DNA from 2 places in the Streptomyces sp. NPDC005494 genome. Region 2 is predicted to be linked to the other one. Evidence: riboswitches for the same ligand, from Rfam matches in the RefSeq annotation. Region 2 holds a riboswitch; the other holds the start of a gene.
What was found. Region 2 has a riboswitch for cobalamin ahead of cobN (cobaltochelatase subunit CobN). Riboswitches for the same ligand answer to the same signal wherever they lie in the genome.
Positions count from the first base shown of each region.

Region 1: another riboswitch for cobalamin. It lies ahead of ACFYQ6_RS12285 (ribonucleoside-diphosphate reductase subunit alpha); the one in region 2 lies ahead of cobN (cobaltochelatase subunit CobN).

Region 1 covers NZ_JBIAJR010000003.1:513,977-518,137, forward strand. The annotation lists gene ACFYQ6_RS12285 (ribonucleoside-diphosphate reductase subunit alpha) at 1-1,896, opposite strand, end outside; cobalamin riboswitch at 2,035-2,172, opposite strand; gene ACFYQ6_RS12290 (N-acetyltransferase) at 2,213-2,713, opposite strand; gene mctP (monocarboxylate uptake permease MctP) at 2,922-4,161, opposite strand, start outside.
Region 2 covers NZ_JBIAJR010000006.1:354,176-358,336, reverse strand. The annotation lists gene cobN (cobaltochelatase subunit CobN) at 1-2,689, opposite strand, end outside; cobalamin riboswitch at 2,723-2,878, opposite strand; gene cobG (precorrin-3B synthase) at 3,100-4,161, shown strand, end outside.

The DNA of each region.
Region 1 (4,161 bases), on a different contig from region 2:
GACCTGCGGCTCGATGCACTCGTACACCCCGGCGATCGACGCGATCGTCGCGGTCGGCGCGATGGCGAGCAGCAGCGAGTTGCGCATCCCGGTCTTCGCGACCCTGGCGCGCAGCGCGTCCCAGCGCTCCGGCCAGTTCAGCTCGGTGTCGTAGTGGTCCGGGTGCAGGACGCCACGGGCGGCGCGGGTCTCGGACCAGGCGGGCAACGGCCCGGACCGCTCGGCCAGGGCGCAGGAGGCCTCGTAGGCGGCCAGCATGATCCGCTCGGAGATCTTCGTGGACAGCGCGCGGGCCTCGGGGGAGTCGAACGGCAGGCGCAGCTGGAAGAACACGTCCTGGAGGCCCATCGCGCCCAGGCCCACGGGGCGCCAGCGGGCGTTGGAACGGCCTGCCTGCTCGGTGGGGTAGAAGTTGATGTCCACCACGCGGTCGAGGAAGGTCACCGCGGTGCGGACGGTGGCGTCCAGCCGCTCCCAGTCGATGGTGCCGTCGGCGACGAACGCGCCGAGGTTGACCGAGCCGAGGTTGCAGACGGCCGTCTCGCCGTCATCCGTGACCTCCAGGATCTCCGTGCAGAGATTCGACGAGTGGACGACGCGGCCCGGCTCGGCGGTCTGGTTGGCCGTGCGGTTGGAGGCGTCCTTGAACGTCATCCAGCCCTGCCCGGTCTGCGCGAGGGTCCGCATCATCCGCCCGTACAGCTCACGCGCCGGCATCGTCTTGCGGGCCAGCCCCTTCGCCTCGGCCGCGCGGTAGGCCGCGTCGAACTCGTCGCCCCACAGGTCCACCAGCTCGGGGGTGTCCGCCGGGGAGAACAGCGACCACTCGGTGTCCGCGTCGACGCGGCGCATGAACTCGTCCGGGATCCAGTGGGCCAGGTTGAGGTTGTGCGTGCGCCGCTGGTCCTCACCGGTGTTGTCGCGCAGCTCCAGGAACTCCTCGATGTCCGCGTGCCAGGTCTCCAGGTAGACCGCGGCCGCCCCCTTGCGCCGGCCTCCCTGGTTGACGGCTGCGACGGAGGCGTCGAGCGTCTTCAGGAACGGCACGATGCCGTTGGAGTGCCCGTTGGTCCCCCGGATGAGTGAACCCCGGGCCCGGATGCGGGAGTAGGAGAGTCCGATGCCGCCCGCGTGCTTGGAGAGGCGCGCCACCTGGTGGTAGCGGTCGTAGATCGAGTCGAGCTCGTCCAGCGGGGAGTCCAGCAGGTAGCAGGAGGACATCTGCGGGTGGCGGGTGCCGGAGTTGAACAGGGTGGGGGAGGAGGGGAGGTAGTCGAGCCGGCTCATCAGGCCGTACAGCGCCGCCACTTCCTCCAGAGCCCGCTCGGAGGTGTCCTCGGCGAGCCCGGCGGCGACGCGCAGCATGAAGTGCTGCGGGGTCTCGACGACCTGGCGTGTGAGCGGGTGGCGCAGCAGGTAGCGGCTGTGCAGCGTCCGGAGCCCGAAGTAGCCGAAGCGGTCGTCGGCGCCGTCGGCGAGCGCCTGCTCGACCAGGGCGTCCAGGGCCGCGGAGTGCAGTGCGACGAACTCCGCCGTACGGTCCGCGATCAGGCCTTCGCGGTGCCCCACGGCGACCGAAGCGGAGAAGGAGACGGCGCCCTGCCCGGCCGCCTCGTCCGCCACGGCACGGGTGAGGAGCCGGGCGGCCAGCCGGGAGTACGCCGGGTCCTCGGAGATCAGGCCTGCCGCGGCCTCGGTGGCCAGCGAGCGCAGCTCCGCCTCGTCCGCCCGCGCGCTGCGGCCGCGGAGCGCGGCGGCGGCGACCCGGCCGGGGTCGGTGTCGGGGAGATCGGCCGTCAGAGCGGTCAGGGTCCGCAGCAGTGCGGTCCCGGGCGCGTCGGTCGTGCGGCCTTCGTAATCCGTGGCTGAAACCGGATCGGCTGGCGCGATGGTCACTTGGGGCTATCCCTCGCTCGGCTCGGTGCCTGCGGGAGCGGGGCAGCCGGGCACGGCGAAGCCCGTCGAAGGGCGCACGGAGTGCACGGCGTCCACCGGCCCTCCGCGGGGCCCGGACGTCTCGGCGTCCGGTTCGGTCGAGCCGGACGCACTGTCGACAGGTCTTCGGACTTCGCCGGTGCGCGCGAGCGCGCCGGTCACACCGTTGCGGGACAGTTCCGGACTCACACCGGATTCCCCTGCGACGACAGCGAGGTCGAGCATACATGTGGGGGCTACCGAATGATGCAGCCCCCACATCTTGTGTCGTGAGGGGTCACAGGGTCAGGCGGAAGGTGAGGAGCGGGAGATCGGGAAGAGGGTTCCAGTCCCGTTCCGGAGTCCGCTCGAAGCCGAGACGCCGGTAGATGCGGTGGGCGCCCAGCATGGCCGGCTGCGTCGACAGGACGATTCCGGTAAGTCCTCCCGCGGCCCGCGCCCGGTCGACACAGGCACGCACCAGCGCCTCGCCGGCGCCCCGCCCCCGGGCCTCCGGTGCGACTGCCAGCATCCGGAACTCCGCCTCGTCCTCCCCGGCTATGTCGGCCCACGGGCTGCCGGGCGCGACGTACGTGACGCCTCCCAGCAGGCGTCCCCCGGCGTCCAGCGCCACCAGCACCTCGGCCTCGGCCGCCCGGCGGCCGACCGCGCGGAGCTGTTCCAGATAGGGGTCCTCGGCTCCGAAGTCCAGGAGACCGTCGCCGAGATACGCCTGGGCGGTGATCTCGCCCAGTTCCTCGTGATGGGCGGGCAGGACCGGCCTGATCGATACGTCCATGGGCGGAAGTGTGCACCAGGCGGTGTGCGCCGCGCGCCCCTGTTTCGTCCCGTGGCCCCTCCGGGGGACGGGGCCACGGGAGGACGCCGTCCCGGGTCCCACGGAGCGGGTCCCGGAACGACGCCGCCCCGGGTCCCGGAAACGACGCCGTCCCGGCAGGAAGGGCCCTGCCGGGACGGAAGCCGCACTTCTCACCAGTGGCGCGAGGTCAGTGGCCCCCGCCCGGGGCGCCCACCGTGGCCGGCGGCAGTTCCGCCTTGACGCCCGGGTCGCCCACGTCCGCCGTGTAGTCGCCGGGGGAGGTCTCGTCCACGCCCGCCGGTGCCTTCACCGCGTTGAGGACGAAGGTCAGGACGACCACGACGACGACGTTCAGCACGAAGGCGGTGAGACCGATGTAGCCGATCTCGCCTATGCCGGGGATCTCCTTGGAGGACCCGCCGAAGTGCTTCTGGGTCGGGCTGGCCACGCCGTACGCCGCCACCGTGCCGTAGAGCATGCCGACCGCCCAGCCGGCGATCAGTGCCCAGCGGTGGAACCAGCGGGTGAACAGGCCGCCGACCAGGGCCGGCATCGTCTGGAGGATCCAGATGCCGCCCAGCAGCTGGAAGTTGATCGCGACCGTCTTGTCCATGGTGAGGACGAAGACGAGTGCGCCGACCTTGACCAGGAGCGAGACCAGCTTGGAGACCTTGGTCTCCTGGGCCGGGGTCGCGTCGGGCTTGATGAAGTCCTTGTAGATGTTGCGGGTGAAGAGGTTCGCCGCGGCGATCGACATGATCGCGGCCGGCACCAGCGCGCCGATACCGATCGCGGCGAAGGCCACGCCCGCGAACCAGTCGGGGAACATGTTCTCGAACAGCTGCGGGATCGCCAACTGTCCGTTGTCCACCTTGACCCCGGCGGCGATCGCCATGAAGCCGAGCAGGGCCAGGAGGCCGAGCATCAGCGAGTACAACGGCAGGATCGTGGTGTTGCGCCGGATCACCTCACGGCTGCGGCTGGAGAGCGTCGCCGTGATCGAGTGCGGGTACATGAAGAGGGCGAGCGCCGAACCCAGCGCGAGGGTCGCGTAGCCCCACTGGCCCATCTCGCCCGGCACGAGGCCGGCGACGGGCTTGCCGGCGGCCTCGTTCTTCGCCGAGAACGCCTCGCTCGCCTTGGCGAAGATGTCGTCGAACCCGCCGAGCTTTATCGGGATGTAGATGATCGCCACGGCGATGACCAGATAGATCAGGCCGTCCTTGACGAACGCGATCAGCGCGGGGGCACGCAGGCCCGAGGAGTACGTGTACGCCGCGAGGACCGCGAACGCGATCAGCAGCGGCAGGTCCTTGATGAACCAGTGCGTCGTCTCGCCGCCGCCCACGCCCATGACGTCCAGCACGGCCTGGATGCCGACCAGCTGGAGCGCGATGTACGGCATCGTGGCGAGGATGCCGGTGAGG
Region 2 (4,161 bases):
CCAGTTCCTCGTACGGGATCGCCTCCAGACCCGTGACCCTGCGCGAGGCGTCGTCCCAGACGGGGCGTACGCCGAGCAGGGCGAACGCCTCGGCGATGTCGTCGCCCGCGGTGCGCATCGCGCTGGTGCCCCACAGGGACAGGCCGACGGAGGTGGGCCAGTCACCGTTGTCGGCGCGGTAGCGCTCCAGGAGCGAGTCGGCGAGGGCCTGGCCGGTCTCCCACGCCAGGCGGGACGGGACCGCCTTCGGGTCGACCGAGTAGAAGTTGCGGCCTGTCGGCAGCACGTTGACCAGGCCGCGGAGCGGGGATCCGGACGGGCCGGCGGGGACGAAGCCGCCGTTCAGCGCGTGGACCGCGTGGTCCAGCTCGTCGGTCGTCGCGGCGAGACGCGGCACGACCTCGGTGGCGGCGAAGGTGAGGATGTCGGCGACGGCCTGCGGGAGCCCCTGGGCCACACCGGTGACGGCTTCCGGATCCCAGTCCGCGTCCTCCATCGCCTGGACGAGGGCGCGGGCCTTCTCCTCGGTCTCGTCGGCCGCGGTACGGGTCGCCGCGGACTCGTCGAGGCCGAGTGCCTCGCGCAGGCCGGGCAGCGAGGCCGTGCCGCCCCAGATCTGGCGGGCGCGCAGGACGGCGAGGACCAGGTTGACGCGGTCCTTCCCGGCGGGGGCGCCGCCCAGGACGTGCAGGCCGTCCCGGATCTGGACGTCCTTGATCTCACAGAGCCAGCCGTCGAGATGCATGATGAACTCGTCGAAGCCCTCGTCCTCCGGCCTGTCCTCGAGGCCGAGGTCGTGGTCGAGCTTCGCGGCCTGGATCAGCGTCCAGATCTGGGCGCGGACCGCGGGGAGCTTCGCCGGGTCCATCGCGGCGATCTGGGCGTGCTCGTCCAGGAGTTGTTCCAGGCGGGCGATGTCGCCGTAGCTGTCCGCGCGTGCCATGGGCGGCACCAGGTGGTCCACGAGCGTGGCGTGCACGCGGCGCTTGGCCTGGGTGCCCTCACCGGGGTCGTTGACCAGGAACGGATAGACGAGGGGGAGGTCGCCCAGCGCGGCGTCGGGGCCGCAGGCGGCGGAGAGGCCGGCGTTCTTGCCGGGCAGCCACTCCAGGTTGCCGTGCTTGCCGAGGTGGATCATCGCGTCCGCGCCGAAGCCGTTGTCGTCGGCGGACGCGGCGATCCAGCGGTACGCGGCCAGGTAGTGGTGCGAGGGCGGCAGATCGGGGTCGTGGTAGATCGCGATCGGGTTCTCGCCGAAGCCGCGCGGCGGCTGGATGAGGATCAGCAGGTTGCCCCGGCGCAGTGCCGCGAGCACGATGTCGCCCTCGGGGTTGCGGGACCTGTCGACGAACATCTCGCCGGGTGCCGGGCCCCAGTGCTCCTCGACGGACTCGCGGAGCTCGGCGGGCAGCGTGGCGAACCAGCGGCGGTAGTCGGCGGCGGGGATGCGGACCGGGTTGCGGGCCAACTGCTCCTCGGTGAGCCACTCCTGGTCGTGGCCACCGGCGTCGATGAGCGCGTAGATCAGCTCGTCGCCGTCACCGGAGACCAGGCCCGGAATCTCTTCCTCCGGCCCGAAGTCGTAACCCTCGGCGCGCAGCCTGCGGAGCAGGGCGACGGCGCTGGCGGGGGTGTCGAGGCCTACCGCGTTGCCGATGCGCGAGTGCTTGGTCGGGTAGGCGGACAGGACGAGCGCGATCCGCTTCTCGGCGGCGGGAATGTGGCGGAGACGCGCGTGCCGTACGGCGATCCCGGCGACCCGGGAGGCGCGCTCGGGGTCGGCCACGTACGCGGGCAGGCCGTCCTCGTCGATCTCCTTGAAGGAGAACGGCACGGTGATCAGGCGGCCGTCGAATTCGGGTACGGCGATCTGGGTGGCCGCGTCGAGCGGGGAGACGCCCTCGTCGTTCTCCTCCCAGGCGGCACGCGGGCTGGTGAGGCAGAGCGCCTGGAGGACGGGGACGTCCAGCCCGGTCAGGGCACCCGCGTCCCAGGACTCGTCGTCCCCGCCGGCCGACGCGGTGGCGGGCTTGGTGCCGCCGGCCGCGAGGACGGTCGTCACGACGGCGTCGGCGGCCCGCAGTTCCTCGACGAGTTCGGGTTCGGGGGTGCGCAGCGAGGCGACGTACAGCGGGAGGGGGCGGGCGCCCGCGTCCTCCACGGCGGTGCAGAGCGCCTCGACGAACGCGGTGTTCCCGCTCATGTGGTGGGCCCGGTAGTAGAGCACCGCCACGGTCGGGCCGTCGACCTCCCGGGCGGTCCGCTCCAGCGGTCCCCACGCGGGGGCCGGGGCGGGCGGCTCGAACCCGTGGCCGGTGAGCAGCACGGTGTCGGAGAGGAAGCGGGCCAGCTGCTCCAGGTTCGCGGGGCCACCGTGCGCGAGGTAGGCGTGGGCCTCGGCCGCGATGCCGATCGGCACGGTGGAGGCCGCCATCAGCTGGGCGTCGGGGGCCTGTTCACCGGTGAGGACGACGACGGGCCGGCCGGTCGCCAGCACCTGGTCGAGCCCTTCCTGCCAGGCGCGGACGCCACCGAGGAGACGTACGACGACGAGGTCCGTGCCGTCCAGGAGCTGCGGCAGGTCCTCGACGGAGAGCCGGGACGGGTTCGCGTAGCGGAAGCCGACCGGACCACCGGAGGCACGGGCGCTCAGCAGGTCTGTGTCGGACGTCGACAGGAGCAGGATCATGCGGCGTCAGCCCTTCCTCGGGGTGTCCACGCCCCGGGCGGTGTGTCGGACGGCAGGAGTTCCTGACTCGCACGGCCTTCGCGGGGCCGGGCTCACAGTGGCGGGACCGCGCCGGAATCTCACCGGGCTTCCTCCCATGTCGCCGTCTGGCGATGGCGGGCCGAACGGACCGCCGCTAGGCATAGTAGGCGGCAGGTGGGGGGTCCTGACCAGACGGCCCCCGGCCCGGCAGGGCCCGAGGGGGTTCCGGCCGGACGACACGGGGCCTGGCGAGCCGGGCCGGGGGCGTTCGGACCGGACGGGGTCATGGCACGGCCCCAGGGTTCTGGCCGACGGTCCGGCGCCGGGCCCGCGGCGAGGTGTCCCGTAGGTCACAGTGACCGTAGGGCTGCGCCCCGGTCACGGTCGGTATGCTCGCCGCCATGTCCGCCTCCCCCCTTACGCCCCGGTCTCCGGGCGCCGCGTGCACCCGGAGCAGCGGTGACGCGTGCCCCGGCGCACTGCGGCTGCACCGGGCGGACGACGGTGCGCTGGCGCGGATCCGCATACCCGGCGGGGTGCTGACACCCCGTCAGGCGGCGGCGCTGGGGCAGGCCGCCGAGCGGCTCGGTGACGGTGAGTTGCATCTCACGTCCCGGGGGAACGTGCAGGTGCGCGGACTCGCCGAGGACTGCGGTGCGGAGCTGGCCGGACTGCTGAGCAGGGCCGGGCTGTTGCCCTCCGAACGCCACGAGCGCGTGCGCAACGTGGTCGCCTCCCCGCTCTCGGGGCTGGACGGCCTCGGAGCCGTCGACGTCAGACCGTGGCTGACCGAGCTGGACCAGCTCCTGTGCGCGAGTGACCGAGCGACGGCGCTCTCCGGACGCTTCCTGTTCGCCCTCGACGACGGCCGTGGCGACGTGGACGCGCTCGGCGCCGACCTCACACTCATAGGCCACGCCGGCGGTGACGCGCTCCTGCGCGTCGGGGAGGGCGAGGCCGTCCTCCGCGTCCCCGGCGCCGACGGCCCCCGCGCGGCGCTCCTCGCCGCCGAGGCCTTCCTGGACGCGGCCGAGGAGACCGGTGCCTGGCGGACGAAGGACCTGCCCGCCGCCGCGGTCACCGCGCTGACCGGCGATGTCGTACGACGGTTCGGGCCGGCCGGCATCACCTGCGTGACGGGGAACCGGCCCCGGCCGCCCGAAGCCCTGCCCCCGGCCCCCGGACGCGTCCCGGGCCCCCCGCACGCGGCCGCTCTGTCCGTGGGGGTACCGCTGGGCCGGCTCGGCCCGGCGCAGTGGCGGCTGCTGTCCGGCGCCGGTGAACTGCGCCTCACACCCTGGCGCGGAGCCGTCCTCACCGGAATCCCGCCCGCGCGGGCGGACGACCTGCTGGCCGAACTCTCCGGAGCCGGGCTGATCACCGGCCCCGGCTCCCCCTGGACCGGTGTCGGGGCCTGCATCGGCCGCCCCGGCTGCGCGAAGTCGCTGGCC